DNA from 2 places in the Paenibacillus sp. FSL W8-0439 genome. Region 1 is predicted to be linked to the other one. Evidence: riboswitches for the same ligand, from Rfam matches in the RefSeq annotation. Region 1 holds a riboswitch; the other holds the start of a gene.

Region 1 (5,624 bases):
GTGGAAGCGGAGAAGAACCTGGCGAAGAAACGGTAATTATCGTTGGTGCAGATGTGGAGGCAGGACAACATCCACAAGCACTCGTACCAGGAACAGTATGGCAAACGGCACGTCCGCTGGGGGATGAGCCTGTGCTGGTAACCTGTGTTGTTGCACCAGGATTCCACTTTGATGATTTTAAGCTGATTGCCAAGAATTCAACTGAAGCATGATGTGAACTATGGCGGGTGTATTTCTGTAAACGAGCAGGAATAGCCCGCCTGATTTATTTTATCCATAGGAATGGGCGATTTAGCTAGGTTTAGGTGCTTAGCTTGGCTTGAACAATGAGACGATGGGTGGGATTCACGAGAGGGTCGCATGTAATTAGCGTGAGCAGCTTATGGTTTTTGAAGCTTTTCAGAACAGACACGTCCATTGGATCGACTACCTTTATGCTGTAAACTTTATACATATACTGGCTACCTTGAGCGTTAACAACAATTTTATCTCCAATCTTCAGTTCATGAAGACGATTAAATAAACGTCCGGGAGTACGGGCTCGATGAGCAGCAATAGCAGCATTCCCCACTTGTCCCAGCTTTCCCGTTTCCGGCATATGTACTGCCGCATATTTCATGTTTTTCCTCGTTGCGCCTTCCAACACAGGGAGCTTTAAAGCAATACGACTTATGCTAATAGTGGCTATAGGAGTTTGTTCATTAACGCTGGCATTGGGAGCGGGGGATGGAAAGGTATGTTGCCGTGCCTCACTAACCGGAGCTTCCGCAACCCGAGTGGGCAGGTGAGCATAGCTGTCTGCAAGACTAGAAGGCAATACCGAATTGCTTTTTTCTAGAGATAACTCCGCTGCTTGTAACAGCTTGTGTTGTTCTCGATCCTCATTCCATTCGGTCGCTTTAGGAAACAAAATAAAGAGTAAGCCCAACCCAATAAACAGATAGGAAAGTTTACGCAGATTCAGCAATCTCATCTCCCCTAAGCAATGTACGGATGATACATACTTTGAAAAAAATGCCCCATTTCCGTCTCATTCCACTCGGGAATGAGACGGAAGATCAGGGCAGGTAGATTGCATTTATTTTTTGTTTGTTCGTCTAAATTTCAAAAATACGCCGCATATAATCATGGCAATGCCTGCCAAATAAAACGGAACGGGGCTACTTTCACCTGTTTGGGGCAACTGATGCACTGCAGGTGGCTCCTCCGGCTCTTTCTCCGGATCATGGAGACGGATTTTAGGTTTGGGCTCGTCGTTCGGCTCCACTGGAGGAGACGGATCTTGATGAGGCATGACGGCTGGTGGTTCAGGCAGTGCTTTGGGTTCCTCCCGGGCTGCTGGTGGCGGTGTGGGTGCGGGTTCCTTCTGTGGAGGGACAATGCCTTCCGGAGGCCTTGGCAGTGACGGAGGAACGGTTATAGATGGTGTCACGGGCACCTCGGGATCTTTATCATGTTTTTTTCCGGAGCCTCCCGCTGGGGGAGACGGCTCTGGGTGGGTAGGTGTGCCCGGGTCTACAGGTGTTTCGGGTTCGTTTTTCTTTTCTTTACGATTGGTGATCACAACCTTCTTTATGCCAGAGCTTTGTTGGAGTGCTGCGTCTATTCTGATCTCAAGTTTACCCTCTGTTATTTCATACCCCTCCGGTGCTGCCAATTCTTCCAAAATGTAATCGTCATGAAGCAAGGAGGAAAAGATGATTTTGCCTTCCGCATTGGTCGTTTGTATAAGCGGTGCTCTTTTTTGTCCCTTATCATAGAGCGCAAACCGGGCGCCAGGCAGCACCCTGTTGGGAGCATCGTGATCTACCTTGGTCAGCTCAAGGGTTTCGGTTACGCCCCCACCAGAACCGGAGCCGGAAGACGTTCGTACGATGATTTCCTGACTGGTTTCCCGCAATTCTGTCGTCAAACGATCTCCTGCAAAAGCAACCTTGTTGCTCACCTTAGCTTTATCCTCAGCATGAATGAACGATTGATATTCAAGAATAAAAGCAGTGGAAATATCCTTGGCAAAAGTAAGCTCAAAAGTTTGCTGGCCCTGAGTGTCTGTCTTGATGTGAAGCCAGTAATCTTGGTTTTTGATTAATTCGGTACCCTTGGTGGTATTTCCATTGGCAGCCATGATTGTAGAGTATAAATGGAAGGAATCTTCAATTAAGATTTGGTTGCTGCTAGGCTGATCGACTATTTTAGCGTTGGACACATGTGATTGTCCTTCATTGATACGAATGCTCCAGTCGATCTTATTTCCATTTTGTGCGCCGGCCTTAGACACATATTCCCCGCCATGAGGTACCGTAACTTGGGCTGTCCAATCGGAGACGGTTTTTTGTCCATCCAGTAGAAGAGCGCGATTATGAATTTCCTTTTCAATCAATTCTCCTTCCAATGAAGTTTGAAAGGTAATCCAGTACGGAGTCTGTATCGGCTTCTTGAACTGGATACGCAATTCATTACTATTTTGTTTAGTGGGAGGAATAATTGTATATTGATCTGCCGGGATTTCAGCCCCTTTTTGTACGCCATCCCACCATCCCAGCAAGGTCATATCGTATACTTTTACGGAGCCAGGCAGTAACCTCTGACCTTGCAATAAGACATCTCTCACTTCCGCATGATTCAGGATCTTGCGATTATAGTTGGCTTTAATATCCCAGGTAATGAGTTTGGAGCTCGCATCATAGCTTCCTTGCTTGGCCCCGTTCCGTTGTGTCATAAAGTCCGGCCAGATCGGGCATTCCACCTCATGCGATGATGTTTCACCATTTTCATATTGATAATCTATAAAGGATTTGTTGCGAAATTCGGGCTTCGTCGTATCTGTTTTCCAATCATTGTTGTAGAGAGTTGAATATTTGATCGTATAAGCTTTCTGAATCGTTTTATGAAAAATAAGTGTAAACCCTTGTTTATAGTCCGCTGATCGTGGAACTAGCTCATAATCCATGGGTGCGAGTAGTTCCGTTGTACCGTCAACACTTTGAATTTTCAGGGTGTCGGGCAACAAGGTGAGGCCCCCATTAGGGAACACATCCTTAATGACAATATTTTTCATGGTGTATGAGTCTGTATTAATGGTGATCACCCAAGGTATGACTTTCGTGTTGTAATTGGGCGTGTCATACATTTTAGTCATAACTCCGCTTGTGATTTCCGTCGATATGATCTTCTGGGTTCCATCTGTGGTGATGATGTTTGTAATTTTTTCATCTTCATAGACGCGGCCTCTAGCCTGGGTCTGATATCGGATGGTATAGGCTGAATCTACGTCGAAGTTGAATTGAAGTTTGAAGCCGTTACGGTCGGGATAGTCAACCGGGATGACGGTGTACGCCCACGATGGAAGCTCCTCCAGTGTATTTCCCTTAAATACTTTCAAAGAACCGGGCAGCAATTTTTGAGTTTTGTTGAAATGATCAATTAAAAGGGCTTTGGCTTCGGGGATTTTTGTCTCGCCAAAGTTATATCTTATGGCCCACGAGAGTGTTTGTGTGGCATGATCATACTTTTCAACTTTTTTGGACAAAAATTCACCACGCTCCACCTGAACTGTAGCGGTGGCAGCAACGTTATCTATCGCATCTCCTGAAAGCGTCGCTGTGTTGGAAAAGCGAGTTTCGTTGCCAGTAATGCGGGTGGAGTATTGGATCTGATAGGCAGTGCTAATGCTAGCATCTTGAAAACGAATTGCAAATCCGGTCCCGGCTTGATCCGATTCAATGGCGTATTTACTCGCATTCACTAGGTCTTTGACAACGGTCGTGCCATCGATATTGACTTGCAGATGATAGAGTCGGATAGAGCCTCTCACGAGTTCCAGTCCTGAAGGAGTTGGATCGGTAATGAGGGCGTGTTTAACGGTGTTTAGCTGTTTGTTCACATCAATGGCCCAGTCGATCTGGTGGGTGCCATTTATTTTTCCTTGCTTGCTTAAGGTTGGCCCTGACTGGGGTTTCACATTTACGATGACCGTTTGAACCCCGCCTTTAATTGGAATCGCAATGATGACTTCTGTGCTGCCTTTCACCGTTTCTTTTGTGAATTCGGTTTTAATTTGCAGTTTGCCGCTGACATGGGAATGGTTCTCTACATATTGGTTAAAGGTCATGATGACCTTACCCTGACGATCTACTGTAAAGAACCCCACGGTCCCGTCTGTAGTCACTAGCGGAGATGAGATATCAGTGTAGATGACAAACTGTTCTGGTAAGTGAAAGGTGAAGGTATCCCCTGCTTTATAAGTATCGTCAGGAAGCTCCCATTCATAGCCAAGTTGGATGGCTGATCCAATGTCGAACGTACTACCTGGATTATATACCGCATCAATGACACGTCCGGCTTCGTCCGTTAGACTCAACTTCGTTAGTATACTCTGGGGAGCTGCTTCCTTTTGAGACTTTGAATGAGCTGCTCCTTGCACGGAAGGGACAGTGTTTGGCGGAACCTCCTTAGGGGGTTCAGGGTTTGGGACCGCATATACAGCATCCGTAACGGTTGTAGGATCGGATACAGCACTGTGCGGCAGTTCAGGGGCAGGAGGATCTGCGTAAGCCAGTGTGGTGCTGAAAAAGCTTTGGACAATGAGCAATAAGGCAATAATCATGACATTTATTTTGGTTCCCATGCTCCAAGTGATTCTCCTATTCATCGTAATATGGCAAGCTCCGGCGGTTATGTTGTGTTATATTGTTTTCCTTCCCTCCTCCTAGTTCGAAATTAGTATATTCAGCATGCTAGGTTGACATGACTACCCCAACAGAAAAAAACCTTGATCATAGTGATCAAGGTTTTTTCTTCGAGAGAGGTATAGCAATTTTGTGATGGAGCTATGTAAAAAGGCATAATAAAAAGCTCGTTCACCTGGTAACTGGCTGCCATCCGAGTAGGAAGGCCCTATAGTTTTGCGTCACTGTCTTTCGACAGCTTTGCCATTAGCTTGAATAGCTTGTTCGTCTATCGTCTATCAAACGGAGTACATGAGACCTCCTATTTACAGTTTGGAGCGGTTTCCCCATTTTTTACGGAAGGAATGAGGTGTTTCCCCTACATGTTCCTTGAATAGGTTGATAAAATGGCTTGTATTGGGAATCCCAACGTACCTTGCGATATCCACAATGGATATGTCACTGGTTTTAAGCCATCCCTGAGCGGCTGTGATCCGGACATTAATGAGATAATCAATTGGAGAAAATCCAATCTGTTTTTTGAAATTTTTAGCAAGATTAAATTTGTTTAGGTTGAACATGTCTGCCAGTGAGTCTAGCGTAATTCGTTCACAATAGGACTGGTCCAAGTACTGCTGCACCCGACGTACTTCGCTGAGCGTTCCAGCATTTACATGCCGCTGATCATAAGGATGCTGCAAAATGTACGTCAGTATCTCACCAATGAGTCTGGACGTTAGCAGCTCGCCGGAAAGGCTCCGATCAGACTGTCCGCAGATTAGAGCATGCAGCTTGTCCAATATAATAGACGGATTGTGCACGGATATTACCGGTTTATTATGCTTGGCAAATTGTTCGTAAAAATGCTCGATCAGGTTGCCGTACAGGTATAAGCTGATAAACTTCCAGGCTTCATCACCGGAGGTGCTGTATTGTACATATTCCTCGCAATTAACA
Region 2 (5,624 bases), 930 kb from region 1:
AGAGATTCCCTACAAACCATGTATGTATAGTCATGAACAAAACTATTATATATGAATACATACCTGTAATGTTGTCGTCTTATGACGAGAATATTAAAGGATTTTCTTATTTTTTTCTCCATTATACGTAAAGTATTGGCAATTCAGAACGATTTACAAATAAAAAAGAACCTGTCAGGTCCTATTTTCTCCTGATAGGTTCTTTTTTGCTTTCTTTCGGAATGGTGTTAGATATTCATTAGGTAAGGTCCTACATGCATTCCGGTGTAACTAAGCGACCTCGGCTGCCTGAGAAACCTGAGTACCTCCGGTCGCTCGGACTTTGTAGACGTAATGACTTCCAGCTTTTACAGTGCGGTCCGTATACGTGCTTCCTTCTACTTGCGAGGCAATCACCTGATAGGCACCATCTGTCCGATCAGCACGCAGCACATCATAGGAAGATATGCCTTCTGCTTGAAGCCAATTAATCTTTACCACCCCATCCTGAATAGAGGCTGCTTTCACCTCAGTTGGGGCAGAGGCCGTGGTTTGATCTGTACTTTTTAATTCCAAAATATATTGTACCGATTCGCCAGGGCCCAGCTTTTCTTCAAAATCAAGGGCAGGAGAAGCCTTCAGCCCTGATATGGAACGCTGCGCCTGAGTGTAGGTGGAACCCGCCCCAAAACGTTCCCCCGTGTACAAGCCAGCTTTCGGCATCGTCACCCGTACACGAACGGTCTGCGTAGTGGATTCGAAGTTCACTAGGTTCACCAGCAATTTGTTCGAGGTAGCGCCGCTACCTGCCAGCGGTTTAAGCTTGGACGTATCCACCGCGCGAACATAGACCATCTTGTCCTTGGTCTCCTCTGGATTCAACATTGTATAAGTCAGTGGTTTACCATGCGTGGCATAGGCTAGACTCAAGCGTCTCATAATCTTAACGCGAGTGTCCTGTCCTTGCCCAAACGGATAAATTTCCGTGTTAGCCGGGTTGTGACTTTGCAGATCAAAACCCGTTTTAAACAGTGTGTAATCCTTATAAAAAGCAGCGTGCTGGATAAACATATCGGCAAACCCGATTTGCGATCGCATAATCCGATCGAATGCAGCTGCTTGTGGCTGACTAGCCCCGTAATCAGGATTGTCTCGATGCGTATCGTTAGTACCGAACTCTGTGTTTAGCATCTTTTTCGCCAGTCCGTTGCTCGAACCACCGAAGGTTTTCAAATTCTGAACGAAGCTGCCCCCGCCCTCTTCATTATACGATTCACCGTAGGCGTGTCCGTTGGTCAGGTCGGTGACTTCCTCCAGCTGTTTACGCTGCGCTGGGTCCCGTTCCCATCCATCCGGATCACCGCATTTTTGCGTACCTCCGGTTTGATTTTTGCACGCCTTGGTAGAGTATGTCGGCCAGTAGGCCCAACCCGGCGCTACGGTTTTGAGATGCGGTGCCAATTGCTTGCCTTCCGTATTCAACCATTTAGCCACAGCCAGGTCTACCGCCTTGGAGCGATTAAACAATCCAGGTTCGTTATCTACTTCATAATATTGAAGGTATGAACCGTATTTTTTTACATAATCACGCAACTTTTGCTTGGCCGTCTCTGGCAGAGTACCATCTTTTTGCAGCTTAATATCACCTGTGTATAGATACAAAGCAGACGATTGCATATTATACTGCTTTAACGTTTGATAGTAATCGTCCACGTCTGTGCATGCCTTCCCTACATTACTGGCACAGGTTACCCTCATGACGTTGCCGCTATAAGCAATTCCCAGCCATTTGAGAACGTATGGTAGATGCTTAACTGCACCCTGATCATAATAAAATTCTTTATTATTCACATTCGTACCAGTCATTATATATTTCCCATGTACCGGTTCGGCCGCAGGGGAAGCTAACGTCTCCAAGCTCAAGTCATCCCAAGTCCACCACACATTTTTATCTTCCGCAGAGGAGCAGTATAGGCAGCGCGCTGTCTTTAGCTTGAGTACGTTAACACCGCTTTGCAATTGTTCTTTGGGGATATACAGCTCGTAGTTGTTTTTGAAATTATAGGTACTCCCAGTACCGGATACCCCGGCAATCTGAATGATTCCGGACAGCTGATGATTTGAGAAGACAGCCATCTGCGGCACAGCTTTGCCCGCATCCAAAATCCGAACACGGAATATCATACCATTGGGAGGAACCTGATTCAGCTTATATTGAAGTGTTAGTTCTGGATTTGTGGATGCATTCAAACCGGGAGGAATATCTCCACTGCTGAGCAATACCGGAACTGTTGTACTTTCTGCTTCCGACAACGCCGAAAATGCTGCTTTAGCAGATAATTCGGAAGAAGCTGCTGCTGCAGAAATATCGATATTATCCCTACCGACCACTCCTTTAAATTCCGCTGAGGAGTCATCCCTCTGGCCCAGCTTCCATACTGGACTGGCCGCCGCTACCTTATCTGTCTGCAATTCTACACTTTTTGAAGGCGTGTATATAAACCAAGCGATCATGGCTAGAGCTGCGACCCCTAGTAATCCGGATAATACGACCGTATACCTATGGGTCAACCATTTTTTCATCATATGATACACCCTCTCTCCTCAAAATTTTTGACCGGGAAAGAGTATCTATCAAGGAAGAAACAAAGCGTTTCCGGGAACCACCGCTTTCGCTTCATGCTGACTTTCCCACATCAGACGTGCCATCGCATCGCCTTTTTCATCATAGTATTCCACTTTTAGATCTACCATTTTACCTGCTTCCAAAGCAATACTGCCTTTTCGCTCTGTCCAGCTTTGTTTGAACCAACTATCGATCACTAACTTGCCGTCTACCCATACACGAATACCATCATCGGATATGGTTGTGAACGTATAGGTCTCGCAGTATTGTGGCTTGATTTTACCCGTCCAGCGAACCGAGAACTGGTCGGCATTTACCTTTGGATCAGCAGCAATGGCGCGCCAGTTGTAGTCCAGCTTACTGTCTGTACGGATCAAAACAGGACTGCCGCTCAAATTCATATTGTTGAAATATTCGCCCCGCAGCCCGTTCACATATACTTCATCAGGAACGGAAGGAGGAGTCGGAGCTGGAGGAGCAATCACTACTGGTGGAGCTGGGAGAGGCTCACTTTGTCCCTCATCCGGTAAGGTCGGTACATCTGTTCCAGGTTGTTGGATGGCCTCCAGCCCATTTTTCACATCATCCCGTGTCAAACTCTTCGCATCGTTCATATAATCCTGTATTTGAGTGGTTGTGTTATTCTCGGTCAGCATCTTGCCCCAAGTCATGGAATACACCCATTTTGGCTGAGCCTGCAACACCTCAGAACTAGGTATCTCACCGTGCTCGCCAATAGCAATCGGCTTATTCCGTGCCAACTCGAGCAGTCCTTCATAGTGACTTTGCTTAAAATCATTGTTGTAGATGTCTACTGCCAAAATATCCACTTTGTCATCCCCCGGATATTTTGGGGTATACGGGACAGTGTAGGAATTGGGAGCATTGGGACTCCACACCCACAGCAGATTGTTCAATTGATGCGTGTTAACAAAACGGTCGTACATGATATTCCATAGCTGATTGAAATTGTTTTTGTTTCCCCACCAGAACCAGTCACCATTCATTTCGTGGTAAGGTCTCCACAATACCGGAACCCCTGCATCACGAAGCTGCTTTAACGATACAGCGACCTTATCCAGATCGGCAATGAGGAGGTTATACTGCGCAGTGCCTGGCGTGACGTATTTATTGAACTCCGCCTGACTTACTTTGGCCTGCACATTGGCCCAAGTCAGCGGTCTACCCGGCAGCGCTTCATGAAAAGTCATCGTCACAATGCCACCTGCTCTGCTCCAACGAATAGCGCTATCGACGACATTTTTACGTTGTGCTGCTTCTGTAGCGTCAGATTGACCAGAGATGGCTCCCATCTCATAGCCGTGCAGACCCACATACGCCTGGCTGATTTTTTGGACCTTGTTGCTTAATTCATCTGGACTTTCCAAATAATCATGCTGACCAGTGACTGTTTTCTTTCCAGAGATGCTGAGTAAATAATTGTATAGTTCACGGGCCTGAGTACAAGCGTCCGAATTAACAGGTTGTAATGAAGCGGCATTCACCACAGACAGAGAATCACCAAATCCGACGGGAAACAAAGAAAAAATTATAACTACGGGGAGTACATGACGTATCAGTCGATACAGAGGAATAAAATTGAATCTCACTTTTGCTCTTCCTTTCGGTAGCCAGGCTGCCATCCTTACGGGAAGGCCCTTTAGCTTTGCGTACCTGCCTTTCGACAGGGCTGCGTTTATCGTTGGAAGGAGTTTGGATTCCTTCTTAACCTAAGTATCGACTTTTTTTTACCAAAATTTAATAGGTCATGTTCATGAATTTACAGGTTTTCGCCCAATTTCGACAGTTTGGGCTATAAATTTTCATCAAATCTTCTTTATTTCGTTTTTACGAAAACGATTATGAGATAAATTGATGACGGGCAATTTCATTCCAATCCATGCAAAAGCGTACAATATCCTCTTCAACCAACTCAGAGCCAGTCTGCACCTCTATAAAATCCACATCGGTTACAGCCAAAATACTATGCTTGGTTCCTTCAGGGATACGGACTACGTCACCGGCCTTCACTTTGTGCAGCTTCTCATTCAAAATAATTTCCGCTTCGCCGCTAATAATGGTCCAGATTTCGCTTCGTTTGAAGTGAAGCTGGTAGCTGATATTTTTACCTTTGTGTACGCGGATTCGTTTGGTCAGTACCTCATTACCCTCGTCATACTTTACATAGTCTACAACTCGATACTGCCCCCAACGGCGTTCTTCATACATTGGACGCTGATCATGAGCCTTGAGCACTTCCTTGATGCGTGGGCTTTCTGCCTTATTGGTCACAAGAATACCATCTGGGCTAGCGGCTACAATCAGATCATTCGTTCCAATGATCGCTACTGGAATGTCCAGCTCATTAATAAGGCTTGTATTGACACAATCCTCCGTTACTACACCTCTGCCCACTTGCTGATTAGACATTTCTTCTGTGAGCGTATTCCAGGTGCCCAAATCCTTCCAAAAACCATCATAAGGAAGAACAACAATGTCCTTCTCCTTCTCAACGACTTCGTAGTCAAAGCTGATTTTCTCCAGAGATGCGTATTGCTTTTGCATTTCTTCATAATTCAGCGGCAGGCCCTTGGATGCCAGGATATCCAGCAAATAGCTTAATTTGAATGCAAAAACCCCGCAGTTCCATAGAGCATTGCGTTCAATCAGACGCTCCGCCTGCTCCCGGTCGGGTTTCTCTTGAAAATGGCTCACTTCGCGGTAGCCTGTGCTACCTTGAGTGGCATCATTTTTTGGAATAATATAACCGTATTTCTCTGAAGGATAGGAAGGGACAACCCCGATTAATGCAAGCTTGCCTTCACTCTCCTGAAGTGTATGTTCCAGTTGAGCTACGGAAGCAAAGAAAGCATCCTCTACATAAGGATCTACAGGCAATATAGCTATAATTTCATCAGGCGAAACACCCGCAATGGAATATAGATAAGTCGCTGTCAGCGCAATCGCAGGAAAGGTATCTCTGCGTTCCGGCTCAACTATGATGCGCGTATTCGGTCCG

Evidence for each region. Region 1 has a riboswitch for cyclic di-GMP ahead of MKX36_RS02005 (collagen binding domain-containing protein). Riboswitches for the same ligand answer to the same signal wherever they lie in the genome.
Region 2: it holds a riboswitch for cyclic di-GMP, as region 1 does, so the genes downstream of both, MKX36_RS05805 (glycosyl hydrolase) here and MKX36_RS02005 (collagen binding domain-containing protein) in region 1, are expected to answer to the same signal.

The regions. Positions count from the first base shown of each region.
Region 1 covers NZ_JBBPAK010000001.1:451,268-456,891, forward strand. The annotation lists gene MKX36_RS01995 (cupin domain-containing protein) at 1-212, shown strand, start outside; gene MKX36_RS02000 (class D sortase) at 302-967, opposite strand; gene MKX36_RS02005 (collagen binding domain-containing protein) at 1,079-4,627, opposite strand; cyclic di-GMP riboswitch class I at 4,863-4,943, opposite strand; gene MKX36_RS02010 (AraC family transcriptional regulator) at 4,994-5,624, opposite strand, start outside.
Region 2 covers NZ_JBBPAK010000001.1:1,381,277-1,386,900, reverse strand. The annotation lists gene MKX36_RS05810 (hypothetical protein) at 271-2,565, opposite strand; gene MKX36_RS05805 (glycosyl hydrolase) at 2,614-4,215, opposite strand; cyclic di-GMP riboswitch class I at 4,229-4,310, opposite strand; gene MKX36_RS05800 (sugar phosphate nucleotidyltransferase) at 4,466-5,624, opposite strand, start outside.